DNA from 2 places in the Duganella sp. AC237 genome. Region 1 is predicted to be linked to the other one. Evidence: riboswitches for the same ligand, from Rfam matches in the RefSeq annotation. Region 1 holds a riboswitch; the other holds the start of a gene.

Region 1 (5,613 bases):
GCAGCCTGGTCGGACAGCTGCTGCTGTCGCGCAAGAAGATCGAGAACTGGCACGTCTGGATCGTTGTCGATGTACTGTACGTCGGGCTGTATTTGCACAAGCACTTGATGCTGACGGCGATCTTGTACGCCGTCTTCGTCGGCATGGCGGTGGTCGGCCTGCGCACCTGGCAGCAGTCGGCCGGCATGGGGACGGGCGGTGGCGATAAAGGCGACGAGACCGGCGGCCGCAGGCTGGTGCTCGAATGACATCGGCGGGGTTGCCGCAACGCGTGGCGATATTGGGGCCGGCTTCTTCGGGCAAGACCACCTTGGCGGCCGCTTTGGCCGAGCGCCATGGGACGGTTTGGGTGCCGGAGTATTTGCGCGAGTTCGTCGATGTGGAGGGACGGGTGCCGGTGGCTGCGGACCAGTTTTATATCGCCAGTACGCAGCGTGAACGCGAGAACGCGTCGGCGCAACAGGCGTACAAGTATCTGTTCTGCGACACGGCGCCGCTGATGACGGCGATCTACAGCCGTCATTATTTTGGCGGCATCGATGACCAGTTGGCGCGGCTGGCCGACGAGCACCAGCGCGACTATGCGCTCACGGTGGTGACCGCGCCCGATATTCCATGGGTCGCCGATGGTTTGCAGCGCGATTGCGAAGAAGTCAGCGTGATCATCAACCGAATGTTGATGGAGGAGTTGGCGGCGCGCCGGATACCTTATGTGCTGGTAGCCGGCGATCCGCAGCAGCGGTTGGCGCAGGTGGAGCGCTTGTTGAGCGCGACGCGGTAATCCGCCATCGCCGATCCACCTGCGGCTATAGGCGTTACAGGTCGAACTGGGCCGACACGCGGAACGTGCGCGAAGCCCCCGGCATCAAATATCCACCCAGATCCTGCGTCACATCGCGCCAGTAGAACTTGTCCAGCGCATTGTTTACGCTGGCGCGCAAGGTCGTCGATACACCGCCGATGCGCGTGGCATACGACGCCCCCAAGTTCAGCACGTGGTAGCTTGGCACGAACACCTGGTTTTCCGGATCGAACGCCTTCTTGCCCGAGTACTGCCAGTTCGCGTTCAGCTTCAGGCCTTCAATCTGCGGCACCGCGTAATCCGCATACACCGACGATTTGAAAGCGGCGACGTTGGTCACGCGCTTGTCGTCCAAACTGGCCAAGCCCGTATCGCTTTGCCGGGTATTGAGCGCGGTGGCCGAAACGCCGACCGTCAGCTCGCGCGTGGCGCGGCCGTTCAACGCCATTTCCAGACCGCGGTTCTGGGCTTCGCCATTACGCACGAAGAACCTCTGCGCATCGGTGTATTCCAGGCCTTTGCGAATCTCGAACAGCGCGATAGTGGCGCTCAGGTCCGGCCGGATGTCGGCCTTGATACCGACTTCCACCTGCCTGGACTTCGACGGCGTCAGCGCCAGGCCTTCGTTTTCGGTCTGCATCGGCGCGATGCCACCAAGCTCCAGACCCTGCGCGTACGAGGTGTAGAGCGAGACGTTGGGACGCAGGCTGTACACCAGCGCCACATTCGGTAGCCAGAAACCAACGTCGGTATTCGCATCCGGCAGCATGACATTCTTGTCGTTGGGTCCCACGTACTCCACGCGTCTGACTTGAACATAGCGTGCGCCGGCGTGCAGCTTGAGCTGCGCATTCAAACTGACGATGTCCTGCGCGAACAACGAGCGCTCGTTGCCGTGGCGGCGTTCGAAGGCGGGGGAGTTGACATCGCCGCCCACCGGCGCAACCACTACCGGCCGGTAGATGTTGCTACGGCCTGATTCCGTGTAAATGTAATCGCCCCATTTTTCGCTGTTCTTCTGGAACGACGCGCCGCCGGTGAATTCATGCGCCAGCGCGCCGGTGGCGAAGCGGCCCTGCACCAGCGCCTGCACCGTCAGCGGCGATTTCTTCTCGCCCAGGCTGACGTAGTTATAGACGTCGTAGTCACCGTTGGCGCAGTAGCCGGGGTAGAAATTGGGACCGCAGCCATAAGGGAAGGCGGTGTAGTCGTCGCGCTTGAAGTGGTGCTGGTTGGCGCTGACCGTGGTGCTCCAGTCGGACGAGAACTTGTATTCGAAGCGCGCGCCGATGTTGCTGGTGGTGGTTTCCACCGGACGGCTCCACGGTTGATTGTTCAGCATCGTGTCGGCGTCGACCACCGGCAAGGTGGTATTGTCCAACAGCTGGAAGCCCGGCGCGGTCAGTTGGGACTTGCGCTGGTAGTCGGCGTCGATCTGCAGCAGCGCCCGCGGCGAGATGCGCCAGTCGAAGGCGGCGGAGACGAACTTGCGGTTGCCGTCCGCACCCTTGATATAGGAGCGCAGGCGCTCGCCGGCGACATTGACGCGGTAGCCGAAACGGTCGTCCTCGAAACGCCCGCCGACATCGACGGCGCCGTACAGGGTGCCGCGCTCGCGCGCCTCCAGAACGACGGTGCGCACCGGGGTGTCGGTCGGCCGCTTGGTGACGTAGTTTACGATGCCGCCCGGCGCCGAGACGCCGGCCTGCAGGCCGGACAGGCCTTTGAGCACTTCCAGGCGCTCCTTGTTCTCCAGCGGGATCTGGGTGTCGCCGGGGATGACCATGCCATCCTTGCGATAGCTCGACGCGTTGTCGAGCTTGAAGCCGCGGATCGAGAACTGCTCGGCATAGCCGACGGCGTTGTACGAGTCGCTCAGGCTGGCGTCGAATTTGGCGGCGTCGGTGGTCGAGCGGATTTGCAGGTCCAGCATCTGTTGCGACGTCAACACGCTGACCGAAGCCGGCGTTTCGAGCAGTGGGGCGTTGCCGAAGCCGGCGACCGAGGCGGTGTTGGCGCGCACTTTGGTGGCGCTGACGATAACTTCCGGCATGGACTGCTCAGCGGCGGCCTCGGCAGCGTCAGTGGCGAAGGGGGTGTCGGCAGCGATGGCGGCGCCGGAAAATGCGTGGAACACCGCCAAGGCGATGACCGAAACTGCGAAATGTGGTGTGGACATGTCTGCTCTCTACTTGTTCTCGGCTGGAAGCCGCGAGGAGAGCCATCAAAGGAGGGGAGAACTACTTTGCGCTTTCCTTCGCTGGCATTATCCAGATCAGGTACGAAGGGTATCTCTCACCCGGAACAAAATGCCCAGGACCCCTAGCGAGCCGGCAGTGTATCACACTCGTTACGGTGGCCGGCGCGCGCGCAGTGGCGTGCGACACAATTTGCGGCGCGCCGATACACTTTGGATTTGCGCCGCACGGCGCCAATGAAGCAGTCACAGCATATGTGGAGGCGGCGGTATGTCCTGTTCGTCAGTGCATTTCGGCGCCACTTTGCTGGTTCGTGCTAGCGAAAGGAGTGGAATGAGGCAGTCGTATCATGAAGGAAGCTGGTTTGCGGTGCCGTTGCTCGACGGTGGCTACGGCTGGGGGCTCGTCGCGCGCTTGTCGCCGGGCAGCAAGATCATGCTGGCCTATCTGTTCGGGCCCAAGCTCGACAGGATACCGTCGATCGAAGAACTCAACACCCTGCAGCCGCAGGACGCCGTCAAGGTGCTGCGCGTGGGCGACATGGCGCTGGCCAGCGGTCATTGGCGCGTGCTGGGCGAGGCGGTGGACTGGAATCCGGCGCTGTGGCCGATGCCGCAGTTCCTGCGCCGCGCCGACGCGCTGAAGCGGGCCTGGCGCGTGACCTATTCCGACAACGATCCAAGCCGTTCCGAGCGGGAAGAATCAGTGCCCTACGATACGCCCGGCCTGGAGGCCGATTCGCTGTACGGCTACGGTTCCACCGAGTTGTTGCTGACCAAGCTACTGGAGTCGCGCGAGCATCCGATCAACCGGAGCAACTGACGTTCCACGCGGCGTATTCGCCACGGTGCTTGCGCACGGCGACCGTGGCGACAGTGTCGCGGTCGCTTTCAAACACCAGTCCGAACATCACCGGCGCGCCCGCCATCGCGGCCGCCGGTTTCAGCGCGGCCAGCCGGAAGGTCAGGGCGCGTTGCCGCGCGCAGCCGGAGTTGCCGGCAAACAGCAGACGCGCGCGCAGTAGCAGCTCGCGGTGCTGCCACAGCAAGGCCACCGCATCGGCCTGCGGCACTGCCTGATCCATCAATACCGTATATCTGGCCGCGTGGCATGGAACGTTGGGTTGCGCCAGCCATACATACCATTGCGGCGCCTCGGCGGCGTCGCTCCAGCGTTCGCCGCTTGGTTTGGCGGCGTCGTAGACAAAGCTGGAGCGGATCTGGCGGCACAGCTCCGGCGCCGAGCGGCGCGGCGCGGAGTCGACGCGGGCGATCACGTGCCATGGCTTGCCGCGCTGGCGTTCGATCTCGAACGCGGGGGCGAACAGCGGCGCGGCGCCCCACGGCCGTTGCGGTTGCGCCGCGTTGCGGGCGCGGAAGAAATCATCGAAGGATTCCCGCTCCTCGGCCGTCGGCGCGCGTTGTTCGATACGCGGCTTGGCTGCCTTGTCAGGCCCGGAGCCGGTGCCGGCTTTCAAGGGCGCCGCCGCGCCGGCGCTCGGCGCGGCCAGCAACGCCGATAAAAACGCGCTCGCAAAAATGGTCAGCCGGGTCATACCGCCTTCATCGCGATCTGGATCACCAGGCCGCCGCCTTCCCGGTTGCTCAAGGTTAGCTCGGCGCCGTGTCGCAGCAGCACGCGGTCGACGATCGCCAGTCCCAGTCCGGCGCCGTTGGCCTGGCCGCGCGCGGCGTCGAGCCGGGTGAAGGGCTTGAGCAGTTGTTCGATCTGGTCGTCCGGCACGCCGCAGCCATGGTCCCCCACCTCGATGACGACGCGCCTGGACGCGCCCGCGCCTTTAACGGCGCATTGGATGTCGATCTCGGTGATGTCGGTGTCCGGTGTCTTGCCATAGCGGCGCGCGTTTTCGACCAGGTTGTTGAAAACGCGTTTCAGGTCCGTGCCGTTGCCCATCACATGGGCGTCGGCGGCGATGTCGGTGGTCACGCGCACGTCCTGCAAACGTCCGGCTTCGTGCGCGGTATCGGCCAGCAGTTCGCTGATGTCGACGTTGGTGAAGCTCGACGCCTCGGTCGGTTTGGCGTAGTCGAGGAACTGGCCGATGATGGCGTCCATCTGGCCGATGTCGGACTGGATGCCTTCGCGCGCCTCGGTCGACAGATTGGCCATTTCCACTTCGAGCTGCATGCGCGCCAGCGGCGTGCGCAAATCGTGCGAGATGCCGGCCAGGATCACGGCGCGGTCGGATTCGACCTGCTGCAGCTGGTCGACCATCTGGTTGAAGCTGCGGTTGGCCTCCATGATTTCGGCCGGGCCGCTTTCCGGCAGCGGGTCCGGCCGCTTGCCCTGCGCGAAGGCGCGGGTGGCCTTGGTCAGGCGCCGCAACGGCAGGTTGATCAGGCTGGAGATGAAGGCCGCGCCAAGCAGCGACACCACCGACACCACGCTGGCCCAGCCTAGCCACTGGATGCCGGTCAGTCCGCGTATGCGTTCGCGTTCGAGCATCAGCCAGTATTGGTCGTCATCGATCTTGAAGCTGACCCAGAAGCCGGAGACGCCGTTCACCTTGGCCGAGAAGCGCGTGTCCGCGCCAAGCTTGGCCTTGACCAGTTTTTGGATGTCGGGCATCAGCGCGTTCTTCGGCGGCGGTTC
Region 2 (5,613 bases), 3.7 Mb from region 1:
TCGTTGACCAGGATGCGGGTGGCCACCACCGGCGCCCGGTAGTCCCACCGGCCCAGGCGCCCGGGCCGCAGCACCGTCACGCCCGACAGCCCGCCGAAGACGAGCTCGTCTTCGGCCGTGCGCGCGCCCGAGGCGGTCCAGTAGGTGGGGATGTGGACGCCGTCGGCCGGCCCGAAGGTGCGGATCGCGAAGGTGCGCGCATCGATGCGCGCCAGGTTGGCGTCGGTGCTGGCCCAGATGGCGCCGGCGGCGTCCTCGAGCAGCATGTTGGCGCCGCTGTCTTCGAGCCCGTTGGCCGTGCCCAGCCGCCGGAAGCGGCGCCGGCCGTCGGCGTCGGTGCGCTCGAGGATGGCGACGCCGGTGCCGAACTGCGACAGCCACAGGCGCCCGCGGCGGTCGATCAGCATCGACGACACATAGCCGGGCGCCATGCGGTCGGCCTCGGCCAGCGCCGTCGGCACCCGCTCGACGGCGCCGTCGCCGGCCACCCGTGCCAAGCCGCCCCGGGTGCCGACCCAGACGCCGCCGTCGGCCGGCAGCAGGGCCGTCACGCGCGGGTCGCCCAGGCTGTGCTGCTCATGGCGCCGCACCGCCAGCTGCCCGCCGGGGGCCACCGACAGCGCCCACAGGCCGTCCAGGCCGCCCAGCCACAGCACGTCGCCCACCGGCGCCAGGCTCCACACCGACGCCTCGGGCCGGCGCCCCGGCAGCGCCAGGCGGCGCACGTGGGCGCCGTCGGCGTCGGCGCGGTACAGGCCCTGCTCGGTGCCGAGGTAGACGCTGCCGCCGCGCCCCGGCGCCATGGCCAGCACCCGGCCGGTCGGCAGCGTGCCCGGCGTGCCGGGCGGCGCCGGCGCCAGGCGGGCGACGGTACCCCGTTGCGGATCGACGATGTCGATGCCGCCGCCGACCACGCCCAGCCACAGCCGGCCGTCCGGGTGGACCAGCATGCTCGGCACGCTGAGCTTGGCGGCGGCGCCGCCGGTGGCCGGGCCGGTCGAGCGGATCGTCGTCACCGCCCGCGGCAGCGGGTCGTGCTGGCTCAGCGCGCCCATCGCGCCGACGAAGATGATGCCGCTGCGCTCGCGAAACAGCGCCATGACGTCGTTTTCGTACAGGCTGTCGGGCGTGTCGGGCTGGTGGCGGATGCGCCGCGTGGTGCCGCGCAGCGGATCGACCGCCACGATGCCGCCGTTGGCGCCGTCGGTGCCCAGCCAGACCTCGCCGAGCCCGGCCTCGACGATGGCGGTGACGCGCTCCCGGTCCAGCGTCGGCGCCGGGCCGCCCTCGCGCACGGCGCGCGCCACGGCGCTGCCGGGCTCGATGACGAAGGCGCCGTCGCGGCGCGTGCCGATCCAGATCCGTCCCGCGCTGTCCTGCATCAGGGCGCTGATGTTGGCGCCGGCGCCGTGCCCGGGGAGCGCCACGGCCACCGGCGCCGCCGCGCCGCGCGCGCGCCGCAGCAAGCCGTCGCGCGTGCCGATCCACAGCGTGCCGCCGCCGTCGCGCAGCAGCGCGCCGACCGCGCGCGCCGGCAGCGCCCGCGCGCCGCGCGTGCGCGCGCCGCGCGCGTCGAGATGATCGAGGCCGCCGCCGGTGCCCACCCATATGCCGCCGGCGCCGTCGTCGGCCAGCGCGGTGACCTGGGCGTCGCCCAGGCCGGCCGGGCCGGACGGCAAGCGGGTGAAGTGCTCGCGCGCGGCGTCATAGCGCGCCAGGCCGCCCGAGCTGGTGCCCACCCACAGCCGGCCGGCCTGGTCGACCAGCAGGCTGGTGATGTAGTTGTCGGGCAGGGCGTCCGCGCGCAGCGGATCGGCGACGAATTTGCGCGGGCGGTTGCCGTCCCAGCGCACCAGCCCGGTCTGGGTGCCGATCCACACGAAGCCGGCGCGGTCCTGGGCGAACGCCAGGCCGGCGCCGGTCTCGGCAAAGGTGTGGTGCTTGAACGCGGTGTGGGTCAGCGCCGCCCAGCGCGCCGGTTCGGCGCCGTCCGCGCGCGCCGGCGCCGGCAGCAGCGACAGCAGCGACAGCAGCGACAGCAGCATGGGCAGGCATGGGACGACGAGACGATGAAAGTTGCATTGTGGCATAAATCGACTATACATCAGCCGCCCCCGGCCGCGGACCGCCCCGGCACGGGGAAGCGTCCGGGCGTCGGATTTTCGCCACGCGGCGGCGCTGCCGGCCGCTGTGCCGGGTGCTCTGTTATAATCACCGCGCTGCCGCAAGGCGGCACACGCTAGGGGTCCTGCAAATCGCATGCAATGCGAGGCGCGGGTGAGAAATACCCTCCGAACCTGATCTGGATAATGCCAGCGAAGGGAAGCTTAGGACAACGCCGCGCCGCGCCACCTGCGGGCGCGGCGCCGTCCCACCTCCTTTGCTGGCTCCTGTAGCCAACCGAGGAGCCAAATGAACGCCAATCCCCAATTCCTGTCCGCCACCGCCACCGTGGACGCGGCAGCGATCCAGCCTTTACCCAATTCCCGCAAGATCTACGTCGAAGGCAGCCGCCCCGACATCCGCGTGCCGATGCGCGAAATCACCCAGGCCGACACGCCCGCGTCGTTCGGCTTCGAGGCCAATCCGCCGGTCTACGTCTACGACACCTCCGGCCCGTACACCGATCCGGAGGCGGTGATCGACATCCGCTCCGGCCTGGCCGCCACGCCCCGTTTGCCGTGGATCCTCGAGCGCGGCGACACCGAGGCGCTGGCCGGCCCGAGCTCCGAGTACGGCCGTGCGCGCCTGGCCGATCCGGCGCTGGCCGCATTGCGCTTCAACCTGCACCGCCAGCCGCGCCGCGCGCGCGCCGGCGCCAACGTCACCCAGATGCACTACGCGCGCCGGGGCATCGTCACGCCGGAGATGGAATTTGTGGCGATCCGCGAAAACCTGCGCCGCAAGGAGTACCTGGACCACCTCAAAGGCGCCGGTCCGATGGGCCAGCGCCTGGCCGACCTGATGGGCCGCCAGCATCCGGGACTATCGTTCGGCGCGGCCATCCCGGCCGAGATCACCGCCGAATTCGTGCGCGAGGAAATCGCCCGCGGCCGCGCCATCATCCCGGCCAACATCAACCACCCGGAGATCGAGCCGATGATCATCGGCCGCAATTTCCTGGTCAAGATCAACGCCAACATCGGCAATTCGGCCGTGACCTCGTCGATCGGCGAGGAAGTCGAAAAAATGACGTGGGCGATCCGCTGGGGCGGCGACAACGTCATGGACCTGTCGACCGGCAAGCATATCCACGAAACGCGCGAATGGATCATCCGCAACAGCCCGGTGCCGATCGGCACGGTGCCGATCTACCAGGCGCTGGAAAAGGTCAACGGCAAGGCCGAGGACCTGACCTGGGAGATCTACCGCGACACCCTCATCGAGCAGGCCGAGCAGGGCGTCGACTACTTCACCATCCACGCCGGCGTGCTGCTGCGCTACGTGCCGATGACGGCCAAGCGCCTGACCGGCATCGTCTCGCGCGGCGGCTCGATCATGGCCAAATGGTGCCTGGCGCACCACAAGGAATCGTTCCTGTACACGCACTTCGAAGAGATCTGCGACATCATGAAAGCCTACGACGTCTCGTTCTCGCTGGGCGACGGCCTGCGTCCCGGCTCGATCTACGACGCCAACGACGAGGCCCAGCTGGGCGAACTCAAAACCCTGGGCGAACTGACGCAAATCGCCTGGAAGCACGACGTGCAGGTGATGATCGAAGGCCCGGGCCACGTGCCGATGCAGCTGATCAAGGAGAACATGGACCTGCAGCTGGAGCAGTGCCACGAGGCGCCGTTCTACACCCTGGGGCCGTTGACCACCGACATCGCGCCCGGCTACGACCACATCACCTCCGGCATCGGCGCCGCGCAGATCGGCTGGTACGGCACCGCCATGCTGTGCTACGTCACGCCCAAGGAGCACCTTGGCCTGCCGGACAAGAACGACGTCAAGGACGGCATCATCACGTACAAGATCGCCGCCCACGCCGCCGACCTGGCCAAGGGCCACCCGGGCGCGCAGATCCGCGACAACGCCTTGTCGAAGGCGCGCTTCGAATTCCGCTGGGACGACCAGTTCAACCTCGGCCTCGATCCGGACAAGGCGCGCGAATTCCACGACGAGACCCTGCCCAAGGATTCGGCCAAGGTGGCCCATTTCTGTTCGATGTGCGGCCCGCATTTCTGCTCGATGAAGATCACGCAGGAGGTGCGCGAGTACGCGGCGGCCAACGGCATGAGCGACGGCGTGGCGATCGAACAGGGCATGCAGGTCAAGGCGGTGGAGTTCATCAAGAACGGCGCCGAACTGTATCGCAAGCTGTGAGGCCGGCATGGATGACGCAAACATTTCGATAGCGCCGATTGCGATAGAACTGAACGGCGCGCCCCACCAGGTGCCGCCGCAACAGACGCTGGACCAGCTGGTCGACGCGCTGTCCCTGACCGGGCAGGCGCTGGCGCTGGCGGTCAACCGCACGGTGGTGCCGCGCCAGCAATGGCCGCAGCGCGTGCTGCAGCCGCAGGACAAGGTCGACATCGTGCGCGCCATCGGCGGCGGCTAACAAGAAAGGAAAAGACATGAGCAATCAAGACTGCCTGACGATCGCGGGCAAGCAATACACCTCGCGCCTGCTGGTCGGCAGCGGCAAATACAAGGACCTGCAGCAGACCCGCGAGGCGACCGACGCCGCCGGGGCGCAGATCATCACCGTGGCCATCCGGCGCGTCAACATCGGCCAGGACCCGAAGGCGCCCAGCCTGCTGGACGTGCTGCCGCCGTCGCAGTACACCATCCTGCCCAACACGGCCGGCTGCTACAACGCCAGGGACGCGGTGTACACCTTGCAGATGGCGCGCGAGCTGCTGGGCGGCCACAAGCTGGTCAAGCTCGAAGTGCTGGGTGACGAAAAGACCCTGTTCCCGCACATGCCGGAGACCCTGGTCGCCGCCGAGGCCCTGGTCAAGGACGGCTTCGACGTCATGGTCTACTGCAGCGACGACCCGATCCAGGCCAAGCTGCTCGAGGACATCGGCTGCGTGGCGGTGATGCCGCTGGCGTCGCTGATCGGCTCGGGCATGGGCATCCTCAATCCGTGGAACCTGTCGCTGATCATCGACCAGGCCGAGGTGCCGGTGCTGGTCGACGCCGGCGTCGGCACGGCGTCGGACGCCGCCATCGCCATGGAACTGGGCTGCGACGGCGTGTTGATGAACACCGCCATCGCCGGCGCGCGCGACCCGGTGCGCATGGCGCGCGCCATGAAGCTGGGCGTGCAGGCCGGCCGCGAAGCCTGGCTGGCCGGGCGCATCGCGCGCAGGTTCGCCGCCTCGCCATCGTCGCCGATGGCGGGCCGGCTGGCATGACGGCCACCGCGGCCGCGCGGCCCTGCGTGCTGGTGTTTGCCGGCATGGACCCCTCGGGCGGCGCCGGCATCGTCGCCGACGCGCAGGCGGTGGCCGGGCAGGGCGCGCACGCGCTGTGCGTGGTCACCGCGCTGACGGTGCAGGACAACGACCGCGCCTATGAGGTGCAGCCGGTCGAGCCGGAGCTGGTGCTGCGCCAGGCGCGCGCGCTGACGCAAAAGATCGCGGTGGCCGCCGTCAAGAT

Evidence for each region. A riboswitch is a leader RNA that binds a small molecule or an ion and turns the genes downstream of it on or off. The one in region 1 is predicted to bind thiamine pyrophosphate.
Region 2: it holds a riboswitch for thiamine pyrophosphate, as region 1 does, so the genes downstream of both, thiC (phosphomethylpyrimidine synthase ThiC) here and AC0IYS_RS21400 (TonB-dependent siderophore receptor) in region 1, are expected to answer to the same signal.

Annotation. Positions count from the first base shown of each region.
Region 1 is NZ_CEEDEW010000003.1:4,810,192-4,815,804, reverse strand. Features, by position in the region: gene pnuC (nicotinamide riboside transporter PnuC) at 1-248, shown strand, start outside; gene AC0IYS_RS21405 (AAA family ATPase) at 245-781, shown strand; gene AC0IYS_RS21400 (TonB-dependent siderophore receptor) at 816-2,981, opposite strand; TPP riboswitch at 3,038-3,136, opposite strand; gene AC0IYS_RS21395 (Imm26 family immunity protein) at 3,334-3,822, shown strand; gene AC0IYS_RS21390 (hypothetical protein) at 3,806-4,555, opposite strand; gene AC0IYS_RS21385 (sensor histidine kinase) at 4,552-5,613, opposite strand, start outside.
Region 2 is NZ_CEEDEW010000003.1:1,139,282-1,144,894, forward strand. Features, by position in the region: gene AC0IYS_RS05480 (diguanylate cyclase domain-containing protein) at 1-2,045, opposite strand, end outside; TPP riboswitch at 2,232-2,341, shown strand; gene thiC (phosphomethylpyrimidine synthase ThiC) at 2,413-4,329, shown strand; gene thiS (sulfur carrier protein ThiS) at 4,337-4,567, shown strand; gene AC0IYS_RS05495 (thiazole synthase) at 4,584-5,369, shown strand; gene thiD (bifunctional hydroxymethylpyrimidine kinase/phosphomethylpyrimidine kinase) at 5,366-5,613, shown strand, end outside.